DNA from 3 places in the Geodermatophilus sp. Leaf369 genome. Region 2 is predicted to be linked to each of the others. Evidence: riboswitches for the same ligand, from Rfam matches in the RefSeq annotation. Region 2 holds a riboswitch; each other region holds the start of a gene.

Region 1 (5,357 bases), on a different contig from region 2:
TACCGCCGACACCCGGTCCAGGCCGAGCGCCAGGCCGCCGGGCAGGACGCCTACTGGGCCTCCTACTGGGACGACGAGGACCTCTTCTACGGCCACGTGCTCGGGTTCAAGGGCCTGGAGCGGCCGGCGGTCGTGCTGGCGGTCAACGGGTTCCGCGATGAGGCGCGGGCCCGGGAGATGCTCTACGTCGGGCTGTCCCGGGCCCGGGACCTGCTGGTGGTCTGCGGGGACCTCGACCTGATCCAGCGCGTCGGCGGGGACGCCGTCGCGCACCGACTACGCGGGTCGGATGCGACCCGCGCACTGATCGCGAGGGTGCGTCCATGACCTCGTCCGACCCCGGGGCGCTGGCAGCAGCCGACGTCCTCGTCTCCTCGGACCGACCCTGGCAGAGCGAGCTCCGGCTCCGGCAGGCCCGGTGGCGCGAACACCTCGGCCTGCCAGCCGGTGACCACCAGGGCCGGCCGTTGGGATCGCTGCTGCCGGCCGGGGACACGACGAGCAACTTCCTCACCCGAACAGTCGCCGCAGCGGTCGAGCGGGCGCGGACCCGGCCGGGTGCCCTGATCAGCGCACCCCGTGTCTACGAGAACATGCTGTCGTCGCAGCCGTTGGCGTTCAACCTGTTCGCCGAGCTGGCCGCCGACCTGGACCTGGCGACGTCGGTGTGCCGCCTGCTGTGGCCGGACCTCGTGCGCACCGTGACGACGATCGAGTTTGAGTGGTCCCCGGGTCGAGGGGACGACCGGTTCCTGGGGAACCGCTCGGCGTTCGACGTCGCCATTCGGGCCGTCGACGCCGCCGGGCGACCGACGTGCGTGGGCATCGAGGTGAAGTACCACGAAGACCTGACCCAGGATCCCGGTCCACCCCGGTCGGACCGGTACGGCGAGGTCGCCCGAGAGTCCGGGGTCTTCACCGACCCCGAGGCACCCGCACTGCGTGCCCTGCCGCTGCGCCAGCTGTGGCTGGACCACCTGCTGGCCCTGTCCATGGTCGGCGACGCCCCGGACCGTGTGGCCGCGACGAGGTTCGTCGTCCTGGCACCCGCCACCAACCCGGCGGTCGTCTCGGCCGACGTGCGCTACCGCGAGCTCCTGTCGGACGCACTCACCTACGAGCGGAGGACCCTGGAGGAGGTGGGTGCTGTCATCGCCGGAACGACCCCGGGACGGTGGATCCGGGACTTCCACCAGCGCTACCTCACTCCGCCGACCTGAGCCCCTCACCGGCTGGACGTCGGCCGTCGGCGATCGCGCCCAGCAGCACCTGAGCCGAGAGCCCCGTGTCCGGCAGCGCCACCAGCAGGCGGGCGCTCCCGGTCGGCTCGGGCACAGCGGCGAGCTCACGCACGGCAACCGCGTTCACCGTCGTCTGCTCGGCCGCAGCGATCGCCTCCAACGCCGCGACGACGTGCTCCGGGACGTTCGTCAGGTGCAGGGTCGCCATCCCGACATTCTCCGGGCCCACGACCGACTCGGCAGGCACGCGTCACGCAGCTGGCCAGGACCGACGGGGCATCACGACCACCACCGTGTGCCCGTTCCCCACGTGCAGGCTGCAGTCCAGCCCGTCCCGATGGCGCAGCACCGACTCCAGCGCGGACACCCACGCGTCGTCGCCGGGGGACAGCCCGGCCGGGCCGCGACGTTCCAGGCACATGGCCAGGTGCAGCTCGGTGCGGTCGGCGCCTTCGGACTCGGCCACGACGTCGTGCAGCTGGACCAGGTTGCCGATGGCCAGTCGGTCGGGCTCGGCGTCGAGGTCCTCGACCGGGACGCACAGCGGGACCATCGTGCCGTCGGCTCGCAGCCACGTCAGGAAGAGCGAGCGACGGACGGGCTGGCCGCCCAGGGTGAGCAGTCCCTTCCAGCGCTCGGTCAGCTCGGCGTCGGTGGTCACGGGGACGGTGGGCAGCGGCGGTGTCGTCATGCCCGGCAGCCTCGCGCGAACGGCGGCCACCGCGATGATCTTGTCCACAGGGTGCGTTTCTGTCGGACCCCCGTCCTAGGCTGAGAAACAGGTCCAGAGCGGACAGCGCACAGCCTCCCGGCTTGCTGTCCCGGCAACCTCGCTCCGCACAAGGTGCCTCCGGGAGAAGACCGGGTCGACCGCGTCCGCGGTCGGCAAGGGTGGGGCGCCCGACGGCGCCCCCGGGCGAGAGGGCTCCCATGCCTGATGACACCCACCGCGGCGACCGCTTCGAGCCGCCGTACACAGCCGTCCCGCGGCACCTGCCGTCGTTCGCCGACTGCGCACGGCAGGCCCCCGGTCACCGTCCGCACCACATCCAGGTCCGGTTGTCTGCTGAGGCGCAGACCCGCGAAATCGTCGTCGTGATGGACGTCGACCGGGAATCCGCGGTCGTGGCGGCGGGCGACCAACTGCTCCGCGTCCGCACCCACGACGCCCCGCGGGTGGCTGCCCTCGTCCGCCGGCACGGGCCGGTCGCGCACCTGGACCGGCGGCACCACCTGCTGCTGCTCGACCTGCCCGACGAAGGCCACCGGGCCGCGTTCTCCGTGCGGCTCCCGGGTGAGGGAGCCAGCCCCTGCTCTCCCGCCGACGGGTGAGACCGCCTCAACAACCACCGGCCACGAGCCGATGCGAGCGGAACCACCCCGACAGGAGCCGACCCCGTGGACCGCACCGCCGACGACCGCACCTCAGACGACCCCGTCTCGCCCCGCCTGCTGCTCTTCGGCGTGCTCACGCCGCTGCTGGTCGGCGGCTTCGTGCCCGCGCTGGCCGGGATCGCGACGGTCTGGCTGTTCTGCGGGCTCGCGGCACTGGTGGTCACGTCGATGGGCGTCGCCGTCCGCCGGGGTGACCCGGGGGAGGACGGCGACGAGGAGTCCGTGGTCGGGGGTCACTGGTGGCGGCTGGTCGACGAGGACCCCAACACCGCGGCGGCCCGGGCAGGCAGCTGGGGCTGACCGGGAGTAGACCGGAGCACGTGCACCGCATCGCGCTCCTCGACGACCACCAGTCCGCCGCCGCCCGCTTCGCCGACTGGTCGACGCTGCCAGTCGAGGCAGAGGTGGTCGCGTTCGCCGACCACGTCGCTGATCCCGACGCCCTCGTGGCGAGGCTCCGCGGCTTCGACGTCGTCGTCGCCATGCGTGAGCGCACCGCCTTCCCCCGCGAGGTGCTCGAGCGGCTCACCGACCTCCGCCTGCTGGTCACCACCGGCGCGGCCAACGCCGCCATCGACCTCGACGCGGCGAGAGATCTCGGCGTCGCGGTGACCGGCACCGGCGCGCACGGGCCGGCCACTGCCGAGATGACCTGGGCGCTGATCCTCGCCGTCGCCCGCAACGTCCCGGTCGAGGACGCCTCGATGCGGGCCGGCGGCTGGCAGCACACCGTCGGCCGCGACCTCGCCGGCGCCACCCTCGGCGTCATCGGGCTGGGCAACCTCGGCTCGGCGGTCGCCCGGGTCGGGCAGGCCTTCGGCATGAACGTCGTCGCGTGGAGCCAGAACCTCACCGACGATCGCGCCGCCGAGGTCGGCGTCCGCCGGGTCGAGCGGGACGAGCTGCTGCGCACGGCGGACGTCGTCTCGATCCACCTCAAGCTCTCCGACCGCACCCGTGGGCTCCTCGGTGCACCCGAGCTGGCGCTGATGAAGCCGACCGCGATCCTGGTCAACACCAGCCGCGGGCCGATCGTCGACGAGGCCGCCCTCGTCGCGGCACTCCGGGACGGGTCGATCCACGGCGCCGGTCTCGACGTCTACGACACCGAGCCGCTGCCGGTGGACTCCCCGCTGCGCGAGCTGCGCCGCGCCGTCCTCACCCCGCACCTGGGCTACGTCACCGAGCGCACCTACGAGGTCTTCTGGCGCGACGCCGTCGCCGACGTCGCGGCCTGGCTGTCGGGCGCGCCCGTGCGGGTGCTGTAGCGACAGTCGTCACCCTGCCGGGGGAACCGCGCTGACATCCCCGGCGCGGAACCGGATCGGTGCTGAAATGGGTCGGTGAAGCTGCTCCGCACGCCCGAGGTCGCCACGCCCCGGGCGATGGCGGGCACCATCGCCGTCTTCTACGTCGTCGGCGGGCTGGCCGGACTGCTCATCACCTGGGGCGCGGACACCCGCGGCGCCCAGGAGGTCGCACTCCTGACGCTGTCCGCCACGGCCTTCGCCTGCGCGGTCGTCGTCCACCGGTGGGCGCGGGGCTGGCCGCGCTGGGCCTTCCACGTCGCGATCAGCTCCGCGGTGGTCCTGATCGCCGTCGCCGTCGTGCTGGCGCCGGACGCGGCCAGTGCGCTGGTGGTCGCCGCGTTGATGTCGTTCGTGGTCGTGGTCGGCTACCTGTTCTTCAGCCTCGTCGTCGGCACCGCCTACCTGGTGGGCGCCCTGGTGGCCGCGACACTCTCCCTCCACGTGCAGGGCGACGTCGCCCTGCCCACCGCGTTGGCCCTCCAGGCGGTGGTCGTCGCGCTGGGCACGGTCACCCGCAGCCTGGTGCTGCGCGCCTCGGGGGCCAGTCGTGACCCACTCACCGACCTGAGGAACCGCCGCGGCTTCGACCAGGCGATGCAGGAACTGCTGACGAACGCGGGGGGCGACGTCCGGATGTCGGCCGCGCTGCTGGACCTGGACGGGTTCAAGGCGGTCAACGACACCCAGGGCCACGAGGCCGGGGACCAGGTGCTCCGCCAGGTCGCCGAGGCGTGGAGCGCAGCACTGCCGGCGGGAGCGGTGCTGGCCCGGCACGGCGGCGACGAGTTCGCGCTGCTGCTCCCGGGCCTGGCCGGCACCGAGGCCCTCGCCCTGGTGCGCGGCGTCTGCGCCCGGCACCCCGACCTGCGGCTCTCGGTGGGGGTGGCCCAGCACGTGCCGGGGGAGAGCGCGGCCCAGCTGATGCGTCGCGCCGACCAGGCGCTCTACGCGGCCAAGGCGGCCGGGCGCGGCCGCTGCGAGCTGGAGGGCGGCGACGTCCCCCAGCTGGTGAGCGATCTGGCCGCCGCCGTCCGCGCCGGGGACGTGCACGTGTACTTCCAGCCCATCCAGCAGCTGGCCACCGACTCTGTCCTGGGCGTCGAGGCCCTGGCCCGGTGGAACCGGCCCGGGGTGGGCCCGGTGCCGCCGGAGGAGTTCATCGCCCTCGCCGAGCGGCACCACCTCATCGGCGCGCTCGGCGAGCACGTGCTGCGCAGCGCCACCGGGCAGCTCGCCGACCTGTACGCCCGCACCGGCCGGCGGCTGCGCCTGGGCGTCAACGTCTCCGGCCTGGAGCTGTGTGACCCCGGCTACCCCGAGCGCGTGCGCGCGATCCTCGCCGAGACCGGGTGGCCGGCGGCCGAGACCGTGCTCGAGGTGACCGAGAGCCTGCTGGACGCCGAGTCCACCG
Region 2 (5,357 bases):
CCGTCGTCGGCACCGCGGTCGCGATGGCCGCGCTGAGCTGGCGGCTGTCCCTGCTCTCCCTCGTCGTGCTGCCGCCGGCGATCTGGCTGACCCGCCGGGTCGCGCTGATGCGCCGCGAGGTCACCGCCGCCCGCCAGCGCCGGATGGCCGACATGCAGACCCAGGTCGAGGAGGGCCTGTCTATCTCCGGCGTCCAGCTGGGCAAGACCCTGGGCACCGGTCCGGCACAGTCCGCCCGCTTCGCCGACACCTCGGCCGACCTGGTCGCCCTCGAGGTGCGCTCCCAGCTCGCCGGTCGCTGGCGGATGGCCACCATGAGCATCGTCTTCGCCGGCATCCCCGCGCTGATCTACCTGTTCGCCGGGCTGCCGGCGACCTCGGGCGGGATGACGATCGGCACCCTGGTCGCCTTCACCGCGCTGCAGGGCACGCTGTTCCGCCCGCTCATGGGCCTGCTCGACGTCGGCGTGCAGCTGACCAGCTCGATGGCCCTGTTCAGCCGGGTGTTCGAGTACCTCGACCTGCCGGTGGACATCGCCGACCCCGAGACGCCGCAGACCCTCGCCGCGGCACGCGGTGAGGTCCGGCTGGAGCACGTCGGCTTCCACTACGGCGACCCCGGGCGGCCGGCGCTCACCGACGTCGACCTCGTCGTCCCGGCGGGCAGCACGCTGGCCCTGGTCGGGGAGACCGGATCGGGCAAGACCACGCTGGCCTCGCTGGTCAGCCGGCTCAACGACGTGACCGCGGGGCGGGTGACCATCGACGGCGTCGACGTCCGCGACCTGTCGCTGGCCGAGCTGGCCCGGGTGGTCGGCGTGGTCAGCCAGGAGACCTACCTGCTGCACACCACGATCCGGGAGAACCTCCGGTACGCGAAGCCCGACGCCACCGACGCCGAGATCGAGGACGCCGCCCGCCGGGCCCAGGTGCACGCAGTGATCGCGGCGCTGCCCGACGGCTACGACACCCTCGTCGGCGCTCGCGGGCACCGGTTCTCCGGCGGGGAGAAGCAGCGGCTGGCCATCGCCCGCACGCTGCTGCGCGACCCCCGGGTGCTGGTGCTCGACGAGGCCACCAGCGCGCTGGACAACGAGACCGAGCGCGCCGTGCAGGCCGCGCTGGACGAGGTCGCCCGCGGCCGGACGACGATCACCATCGCCCACCGGCTGTCCACCGTCCGGGACGCCGACACCATCGCGGTGCTGGCCCACGGCCGGGTCGTCGAGCAGGGCAGCCACGACGAGCTGGTCGCCCACGGCGGCCGGTACGCGGCTCTGGCCGGTTCGCCGGTGGGCGTTCCCGCCTGACCCGGCGGGGGCTAGCGTCGGTCGGGTGCCCGCACCCGCCGACCCCGCCGTGGCCGCGCGCTGGGAACGCCTGTGCGCCCTGCTCGACGACGACGAGCACCTCTGGCCCGCCGTCCGGCAGGCGCTGCTCGACCCCGCCGGCTACCTGGCGGCCCGGGCCGGCAGCCCGCTGGCCCCCACCGACCCGGCCGACGTCGACCCGTGGGTCGCGCTGATCGACGGCCTGGACGACGCCGGCGCGCTGGCCTACCTCGACCCCGGCGACCAGGGCGAGGAGCTCGCCGAGGCCCTCGCCGCGCTGCCCCGGGTGGTCCGCGCCAGGGTCGACCTGGGCCCGGTCACCGACACCGACGGCGACGTGCCCACCGCGGTGCGGGCGGCCGATGCGGTGCTCGCCCCCGCCGGGCTCTGCCTGGTGCACCTGCACGAGGACGACGACGCACACCCGCTGGTCGTCGTCCGGGCCGTCGACCACGCCGAGATCACCGCCACCGCGCAGGCCCTGGGGCACCGGACCGACCTGGACTGAGCCCACGGGTGCAGGCCCCGCCCGGGCGTCCTACGATCGGCACGGCTCACGAGAGGCAGCGACAAGCACCTGGCTGGCTGCCCGGCAACCGCTACTCCGTCTGCGGTGCTCCAGGGGAAGAGCCGGTGTGGACGGCGCCCGCCGTCCGCGCAACCGACGGAGCGCCCGCTCGCCCGGGCCTCCCGACACAGGAGGACGTGGCCATGACCGACCCCAGCGGCTGGAGCTTCGAGACCCGGCAGATCCACGCCGGCACGAGCCCCGACCCCACCACCGGCGCCCGCGCACTGCCCATCTACGCGACCACGAGCTACCAGTTCCGCGACAGCCAGCACGCCGCGGACCTGTTCGCCCTCGCCGAGATGGGCAACATCTACACCCGGATCATGAACCCGACGCAGGACGCGCTGGAGCAGCGCGTGGCGTCCCTGGAGGGCGGCGTAGCCGCCCTGGCGGTGTCCTCGGGGCAGGCTGCGGAGACGCTGTCGATCCTCAACCTGGCCGAGGCCGGCGACCACGTCGTGGCCTCCGCCTCCCTGTACGGCGGCACGTACAACCTGCTGCACCACTCGCTGCCGAAGATGGGCATCACCGTCTCCTTCGTCGAGGACCCCGACGACCCGCAGGCCTGGCAGTCGCTGGTCCAGGACAACACCAAGGCCTTCTACGCCGAGACGATCGGCAACCCCAAGGGCGACGTGCTGGACATCTCCGCGGTCAGCGAGGTCGCCCACCGCAACGGCGTCCCGCTGATCGTGGACAACACCGTCGCCACCCCCTTCCTGATCCGGCCCATCGAGTTCGGCGCCGACGTCGTCGTGCACTCGGCGACGAAGTACCTGGGCGGGCACGGCACGGCCGTGGCCGGCGTGATCGTCGACAGCGGCAACTTCGACTGGACCGCGGGCAAGCACCCCGGCTTCACCACCCCCGACCCGACGTACCACGGCGTGGTCTACGCCGACCTCGGTGCACCGGCGTTCGCGCTCAAGGCCCGGGTGCAGCTGCTGCGCGACCTCGGCCCGGCCATTTCGCCGTTCAACGCCTTCCTCGTGGTGCAGGGCATCGAGACCCTGTCGCTGCGCATGGAGCGGCACATCGCCAACGCGCAGAAGGTCGCCGAGTGGCTGGAGACCCGCGAGGAGGTGGAGTCGGTGCACTACGCCGGGCTGCCCTCCTCGCGCTGGTACGAGGCGGGCAGGAAGTACGCCCCGCTGGGCACCGGTGCCGTGCTGGCCTTCGAGATCGTCGGGGGCGTCGCGGCCGGCAAGGCGTTCGTGGAGGCCCTGGAGCTGCACAGCCACGTGGCCAACATCGGCGACGTGCGCAGCCTGGTCATCCACCCGGCGTCCACCACGCACTCGCAGCTGACCCCGGAGGAGCAGGTCACCACCGGTGTCACCCCGGGCCTGGTGCGCCTGGCCGTCGGCCTGGAGGGGATCGAGGACATCCTCGCCGACCTCGACGCCGGCTTCCGCGCCGCGAAGGCAGCCTGAGGTGACGGGGGTCCGGGAGACCTCGTCCCGGACCCCCCTCCGGTCCGGCGGGTGGGTCGAGGGCGACCCGTCCGGTGACCGGCAGTTCCTGGACCTGGGCCCGCTGGACCTGGAGCGCGGGGGCGCCCTGCCCGCCGTCCGGGTCGCCTACGAGACGTGGGGGACCCTCGCCGCCGACGGGTCCAACGCGGTGCTCGTCGAGCACGCACTCACCGGGGACAGCCACGTCGTCGGCCCCACCGGGCCCGGCCAGCCGACCCCGGGCTGGTGGGACGGCCTGATCGGCGACGGCGCCCCGCTGGCCGACCGGTTCGTCGTCTGCGCGAACGTGCTGGGCGGCTGCCAGGGCACCACCGGCCCGTCGTCGACCGCGCCGGACGGCCGGCCATGGGGGTCGCGCTTCCCCGCGGTCACCATCGCCGACCAGGTCGCCGTCGAGCGCCGGCTGGCCGAGGCGCTCGGGGTGGACCGCTGGTCGGCCGTGATCGGCGGGTCGATGGGCGGCATGCGGGCCCTGGAGTGGGCGGTCGCGCACCCGAACCGGGTCGAGCGGCTGTTCTTCCTGGCCTCGGGCGCGGTGGCCACCGCCGACCAGATCGGCACCCAGACCACCCAGCAGACCGCGGTCACCACCGACCCGCGGTGGGCCGGCGGGGACTACGCGGCCGGCGAGGGCCCGGTCGCCGGGCTCGGCACGGCCCGGCGGATCGCGCACCTGACCTACCGCAGCGCCGAGGAGCTGGAGACCCGGTTCTCCACCGTCGTCCAGCCCGACGGGCGGTTTGCCGTGGCCAGCTACCTGGACCACCACGCCGCCAAGCTCGCCGCCCGGTTCGACGCCGGCAGCTACGTGGTGCTCACCGAGGCGATGAACACCTGGGACGTCGGCCGCGGCCGCGGCGGCGTGGAGGCCGCCCTGGCCCGGGTCACCGCGACCGCGGTGGTCGGTGGCATCGACAGCGACCGGCTCTACCCGGTCGCCGAGCAGCAGCGGGTGGCCGACGGCCTCGGGGTACCGCTGCGGGTGGTCCCCTCCCCGTACGGCCACGACGGCTTCCTGGTCGAGGTCGAGGCGGTCGGTGCGCTGGTCCGGGAGCTGTTGGCCGCCCCCGCCGGGGGTCTACCGTCAGCGCGGTGACCACCCCCGAGGCCCGACCCGTGGTCCGGCTGTTCGCCGACCACTCCTCCCCGTACCCGCTGTGGTCCGGCTCGGGCAAGGGCGAGGCCCTGGACCCGGTCGAGCTCGGTGTCTCCCCCGACCTGACCGAGGCACTGCGCGCCTGGGTCGGCCACTGGACGAAGCACCAGGACGAGCTGTCGGGCTGGGACCCGCCGTCGGCCCGCGAGACCCACCAGGTCCAGGGCCACCGGCTCTTCCTGGCACTGGTCGAGCAGCTCGGCGACCGCTACGACGTCGTCCGCCCGAGCCTGGGGCACTAGGCCCCGGACCCGGGCGGGACGCTCAGGCGAGGACCACCGACAGCGCGCCCGGGCCGTAGCCGGCGACGGTGACGGCCAGGTCGAGCCGGTTGGTGGAGCCGGTCAGCACGGCGACGTCGGCCGGCAGAGCCTCGCCCGGGGCGATCAGCCGGTCCAGCTTGGAGTGCGTGACCCCGCCGGCGTTGAGCAGCGCGGCGGCCACGTTGACCACCTCGTGCAGCACCTCCAGGTGCATGTCCGACAGCTCGCCCTCCTCGACCGCGTCCTCCAGGCCGCCCTTGGGGAGCAGTGCCAGCGCGCCGGCGCACCAGGCGGCCAGCGGCAGGTCGACCAGGCAGACCGCGGTCAGCGAGGACGTCGGGTCGACGTAGACGGCGACCGCAGCCGGCCGGGACGGCGTCGGGGTGACCGGGGCACCGGGCGCCACGGTCACGTCGCGACCGAGCAGGCCGGTGAGCAGGTCGCGGACGTCCTTGGCGGTGGGCAGGGCCGTCCCGAGCACGGCGGTCACGCGAGCACCGACCCGAGCTGGTCGCGGAAGGTGTCGGCGGTGAAGGGCTTGGCGATGAGGAACAGCGCACC
Region 3 (5,357 bases), 130 kb from region 2:
CCGCAGGCGGCCAGCACGGCGGTCGCGGTGAGGGCGGACAGGGTCAGGGCGAGGCGACGGGAACGCACGGGGGTTCTCTCCAGGTGGGGGGTCATCGGCGCGCCAGGCGGCGCGCCCAGGTGTCGCCGCCGAACTGCAGCGCCTGGACGACGACGAGCAGCAGGGCGACGGTGAGCAGGGTGATGTCGGTGCGGAACTGCTGGTAGCCGAACCGGATGGCGAAGTCGCCGAGGCCGCCGCCGCCGATGGCGCCGGCCATGGCCGAGTAGCTGATCAGCGCGACGACGGTGACGGTGACGCCGGCGACGAGCGAGGGCAGCGCCTCGGGCAGCAGCACGGTGCGGACGACGTCGCGGCGGCGGGCGCCCATCGCCAGGGCGGCCTCGACCTTGCCGTGCGCGACCTCGCGCAGGCTGGTCTCGACCAGCCGGGCCAGGAACGGGACGGCGCCGATGGTGAGCGGCACGATCGCCGCGGTGGAGCCGATGGTGGTGCCGACCAGGCCGCGGGTCAGCGGGGCGACCAGGACCAGCAGGATGATGAACGGCAGCGAGCGGCCCAGGTTGACCAGCAGCCCGAGCACCCGGTTCAGCACCGGGTGCGGGGCCAGCGCGCGGGGCCCGGTGACGGTGAGCAGTACGCCCAGCGGGATGCCGAGCAGCACGGTGATGACGGCGGCGACGGCGACCATGTAGAGCGTCTCGCCGGTGGCGTCGAGGAGCTGGGGCCAGATGCGGGACCAGTCGCTCATCGGGCCGCTCCGGCCGCGACGCGCTCGACCCGGGAGCCCTCGGCGCGCAACCGTTCGAGCGCGGTGTCCAGGCCGCTCTGGTCGGTGCCGGTGACCCGCAGCAGCAGGCGACCGTGCCGGCCCCCGGCGACGGTCTCCACCGAGCCGCCGGCGACCTCGACGTCGAGCCCGAGCCCGCCGACCAGGGCCTGGAACACCCGGGTCTCCGGCGTCGCGTCGGTGACGGTGACCCGCACCAGGGTGCCGGTCTCCCTCTCGTCGGCGACCGGGGCGGGCAGCAGGGCCGCGGCCAGCGGGGAGTCGCCCCGGGCCAGCACCTCGTCGAGTCGGCCGCCGTCGACCACCCGACCGGCCTCCAGCAGCACCGCGGAGTCGCAGACGGCCTTGACCACGGCCATCTCGTGGGTGATGAGCAGGACGGTGAGGCCGAGTTCGTCGCGGACCCGCCGCAGCAGCTCCAGCACCCCGGTGGTGCTGGTCTGGTCCAGGGCCGAGGTGGCCTCGTCGCAGAGCAGCACGGTGGGCCGGGCAGCAAGGGCGCGGGCGATCGCCACCCGCTGCTTCTGCCCGCCGGAGAGCTGGCCGGGCCGGGCCGCGGCCCGCTCGCTCAACCCGACCAGGTCCAGCAGCTCCCCGGACCGGCGGCGCCGCTCGGCCCGACCGACCCCGGCCAGCTCCAGCGGGTGCTCGACGTTCTCCGCGGCCGTGCGGGAGTCCATGAGCTCGAAGTGCTGGAAGACCATCCCGATCGAGGTGCGGGCCTTCCGCACCTCGTCGGCGGAGAGGTCCGTGAGCACCCGCCCGTCGACGGTGACCGACCCGGAGGTGGGCCGCTCGAGCAGGTTCACCAGCCGGATGAGCGTGCTCTTGCCCGACCCGGAGGGGCCGACCACGCCGGCGAAGTCCCCGGCGGGGACGGACAGGTCGACGCCGTCGAGCGCGACGACCTCCTGGCCGCCACGGGCGGCCGGGAAGACCTTGCGGACGTCGTTCAGTTCGATCACGGGCGTGGTTCCTCGCAGTGGGGTGGCCGGGCAGCAGCACGCACCCGACGCGGTGGCAGACGCGCACCGGTCGGGCTCCGACCTCAGCGGTCGGGGTGGGTCAGCGACAGAGCCAGCTGGCGGTGCCGGCGTGGTCGACGGCGAGATCGCGCGTCAGGAAGGGCCGGTGCACGGTCGCCATGGTGCACGCCTGTGAGCAATCCCCACAAACCCGGTGCGCTTTGTGTGAGGGGGTTCTCACCGGCCTGCGACCTGCGGATCGGAGGCCAGTCCGGTCCCAGACCGTCGATCCCGCCCACCCGCGCACTGCATTCCCCACCAGTCCGGTGGAGAAAGTGGACAGCGGCCCCGGGCGTGGTTAGCGTCGGAGCCGGTCGAGAGCGTCAGCGACAAGCCCTGGCTCGCTGACCGGCAACCCTCCTTCACGGCGGGGTGCCCCAGGTGATGACCCGGCGGAGGCCACCCCTCCGCAAGCGTGGACGCCGCACGAGGAGAGCCCTGTGCCACCGAAGACCGTCGCCCGCCCACCGGCCGGGGGACGCCCCCCGCTGCCCGGGGCGCGCCCAGCCGAACCGGAGACGACATGACCCCCACCCCCCTCCACCTGGTCGCCGCCCTGGACGGCGCCGGCTGGCACCCCGCCGCCTGGCGCGAGCCCGACGCCCGCCCCCGCGAGCTGCTGCGCGCCGGGTACTGGGTCGACCTCGCCGCCGAGGCCGAGGCCGGCCTCCTCGACGCGGTGACCATCGAGGACGCGCTGAACCTGCAGTCCGACGACCCGTTCACCCCGGACGACCGCACCGACCGGGTGCGCGGCCGGCTGGACGCGGTGCTCGTCGCCTCCCGGGTCGCGCCCACCACGCGGCACCTGGGGTTCCTGCCGACCGCCGTGGTCACCCACACCGAGCCCTTCCACCTGTCCAAGGCGATCGCCACGCTGGACTACGTGAGCACCGGCCGGGCCGGCGTCCGCGTCCAGGTGGCCGCCCGACCCGACACCGCCGGGCACTTCGGCCGCCGGGAGCTCCCGCCGGTCGACCGGGCGAGCGCGGCCACCGGGCCGCTGGTCACCGAGCTGTTCGACGAGGCCGCCGAGTACGTCGAGGTGCTCCGCCGGCTCTGGGACAGCTGGGAGGACGACGCCGAGATCCGGGACGCCGCCACCGGCCGCTTCGTCGACGTGGACAAGCTGCACTACGTGGACTTCGAGGGGCGGTCCTTCTCCGTCCGCGGCCCCTCGATCACCCCGCGGCCGCCGCAGGGCCAGCCCGTGGTCGCGGCGCTGGGCCACGCGCAGGTGCCGTGGCGGTTGATCGGCCGCTCCGCCGACCTCGGCTTCGTCACCCCGACCGACGCCGCGGACGCCGCCCGGCTGGTCACCGCCGTCCGCGAGGAGCAGGCCGCGGCCGGCCGCGCCGAGGAGACCGTGCACGTGTTCGGCGACCTCGTGGTCGTGCTGGACGACGACGAGACCACCGCCCGCGAGCGGCTGGCCCGCCTCGACGAGCGCGCCGGCACCCCGTTCACCAGCGATGCCCACGTGTTCACCGGGACGCCGTCCCAGCTGGCCGACCTGCTCGCGGAGTGGCAGCAGGCCGGGCTCACCGGCTTCCGGCTGCGGCCGGCGACCCTGCCGCACGACCTGCGCCAGGTCACCCGGGGCCTCGTGCCCGAGCTGCAGCGCCGCGGCCTGTTCCGCACCGGCTACGAGGCCGACACCCTGCGCGGGCTGCTCGGTCTGGGCCGCCCCGCCAACCGCTACGCCCACGCCTGAGGAGCCCCGCGATGCCCAAGCAGATCCACCTCGCCGCGCACTTTCCCGGCGTCAACAACACCACCGTGTGGAGCGACCCGGCCTCGGGCAGCCACGTCGAGTTCGAGTCCTTCCGCGAGTTCGCCCAGATCGCCGAGCGCGGGAAGCTGGACTTCCTGTTCCTCGCCGAGGGCCTGCGGCTGCGCGAGCAGAACGACCGCATCTACGACCTCGACGTCGTCGGTCGGCCCGACACCTTCACCGTGCTGGCGGCGCTGGCCGCGGTCACCGAGCGGATCGGGCTGACCGGCACGATCAACTCCACCTTCAACGAGCCCTACGAGGTGGCCCGGCAGTTCGCCAGCCTCGACCACCTCTCCGACGGCCGGGCGGCGTGGAACGTGGTCACCTCGTGGGACGCCTTCACCGGGGAGAACTTCCGCCGCGGCGGCTTCCTGGCCCAGGACGACCGGTACGACCGGGCGAAGTCCTTCCTGGCGACCGCGCACGAGCTGTTCGACGCCTGGCGGGGCGACGAGGTGCTGGCCGACCAGGAGAGCGGTCGGTTCCTGGCCGAGCCGCACCCCGGGGCCTTCGCCCACCGCGACCGGTTCTTCGACATCAGCGGGCAGTTCGACGTCCCCCGCAGCCCGCAGGGCCGGCCGGTGGTCTTCCAGGCCGGGGACTCCGACGAGGGCCGGGACTTCGCCGCCGCGTCCGCGGACGTGATCTTCTCCCGGCACAGCACGCTGGAGGCCGGCCAGGCGTTCTACGCCGACGTGAAGGGCCGGCTCCCCCGGTTCGGTCGCACCCGCGAGGAGCTGCTGATCATGCCGGCGGCCACCTTCGTGCTCGGCGACACCGAGGCCGAGGCCGCCGAGCTCGCCCAGGAGGTGCGGCTGGCGCAGGTGTCCCCCGCGACGGCGATCAAGTTCCTCGAGCAGCTGTGGAACCGCGACCTGTCCGCGCACGACCCCGACGGCCCGCTGCCCGCCGTCGACCCGCTGGTCGGGGAGAACACCATCGCCAAGGGCCGGGCCAGCGTGCGCATGCACCGCGACCCGGTGGCCACGGCGAACGAGTGGCGGGCGACGGCCGAGGCCGAGGGCCTGACCACCCGCGAGCTGATCGTCGAGGTGACCGGCCGGCAGTCCTTCATCGGCACCCCGGCCACGGTCGCGGCGACCATCGACGAGTTCGTCCAGGCCGACGCCAGCGACGGGTTCGTGCTCGCCCCGCACATCACCCCGGGCGGGCTGGGGCCCTTCGTCGACCAGGTGGTGCCGCTGCTGCAGGAGCGCGGCGTCTTCCGCACCGACTACGAGGGCACCACGCTGCGCGAGCACCTCGGCCTGCCGCTGCGCCGCACCGGCGGGGAGTCGGCGGTGGCGTCCTGACCACGACCACCACCCACGTGCTGGACGCCCCGGCCTGGGCGTCCCTGCACGGGCCGCACGCCGCCTTCGCCGAGCGGGTGGGCCGGGTGGTGCGCTACCCGACCGACGTCTCGCCGTTCCTGGCGATGCCCGCGGACACCACGGACCAGGACTGGGCGGACGCCGCGGCGCTGGTCGGCCCGGGTGGCGTCGTCCCTCTCGCCGGTGCCACGAGTCCGCCGCCGGCGGACTGGGCGACGGTGTACTCGGTGCCCGGGGTCCAGCTCGTGGACGCCGGGGTGGTGGCCGCCCCCGACGAGGAGGCGGTGCTGCTGGGCGACGCCGACGTCCCGGAGATGCTGGCGTTGGTCGAGCGCACCCGGCCGGGCCCGTTCCTGCCGCGCACCCACACCATGGGCACCTACCTGGGCATCCGCCGCGGCGGTGCGCTGGTGGCGATGGCCGGGGAGCGA

Evidence for each region. Region 2 has a riboswitch for S-adenosylmethionine ahead of ASG36_RS10980 (bifunctional o-acetylhomoserine/o-acetylserine sulfhydrylase). Riboswitches for the same ligand answer to the same signal wherever they lie in the genome.
Region 1: another riboswitch for S-adenosylmethionine. It lies ahead of ASG36_RS18515 (hypothetical protein); the one in region 2 lies ahead of ASG36_RS10980 (bifunctional o-acetylhomoserine/o-acetylserine sulfhydrylase).
Region 3: another riboswitch for S-adenosylmethionine. It lies ahead of ASG36_RS10340 (LLM class flavin-dependent oxidoreductase); the one in region 2 lies ahead of ASG36_RS10980 (bifunctional o-acetylhomoserine/o-acetylserine sulfhydrylase).

Annotation. Positions count from the first base shown of each region.
Region 1 is NZ_LMQA01000004.1:450,108-455,464, reverse strand. It holds gene ASG36_RS18535 (ATP-binding domain-containing protein) at 1-327, shown strand, start outside; gene ASG36_RS18530 (hypothetical protein) at 324-1,220, shown strand; gene ASG36_RS22065 (antitoxin) at 1,204-1,449, opposite strand; gene ASG36_RS18520 (hypothetical protein) at 1,492-1,932, opposite strand; SAM riboswitch class IV at 2,023-2,139, shown strand; gene ASG36_RS18515 (hypothetical protein) at 2,172-2,573, shown strand; gene ASG36_RS18510 (hypothetical protein) at 2,640-2,936, shown strand; gene ASG36_RS18505 (D-2-hydroxyacid dehydrogenase family protein) at 2,957-3,904, shown strand; gene ASG36_RS18500 (bifunctional diguanylate cyclase/phosphodiesterase) at 3,980-5,357, shown strand, end outside.
Region 2 is NZ_LMQA01000002.1:441,384-446,740, reverse strand. It holds gene ASG36_RS10990 (ABC transporter ATP-binding protein) at 1-1,310, shown strand, start outside; gene ASG36_RS10985 (hypothetical protein) at 1,336-1,839, shown strand; SAM riboswitch class IV at 1,884-2,001, shown strand; gene ASG36_RS10980 (bifunctional o-acetylhomoserine/o-acetylserine sulfhydrylase) at 2,043-3,335, shown strand; gene ASG36_RS10975 (homoserine O-acetyltransferase) at 3,337-4,473, shown strand; gene ASG36_RS10970 (hypothetical protein) at 4,470-4,775, shown strand; gene ASG36_RS10965 (hypothetical protein) at 4,798-5,286, opposite strand; gene ASG36_RS10960 (response regulator) at 5,283-5,357, opposite strand, start outside.
Region 3 is NZ_LMQA01000002.1:313,794-319,150, reverse strand. It holds gene ASG36_RS10355 (MetQ/NlpA family ABC transporter substrate-binding protein) at 1-68, opposite strand, end outside; gene ASG36_RS10350 (methionine ABC transporter permease) at 92-751, opposite strand; gene ASG36_RS10345 (methionine ABC transporter ATP-binding protein) at 748-1,755, opposite strand; SAM riboswitch class IV at 2,128-2,237, shown strand; gene ASG36_RS10340 (LLM class flavin-dependent oxidoreductase) at 2,339-3,529, shown strand; gene ASG36_RS10335 (NtaA/DmoA family FMN-dependent monooxygenase) at 3,541-4,905, shown strand; gene ASG36_RS10330 (GNAT family N-acetyltransferase) at 4,923-5,357, shown strand, end outside.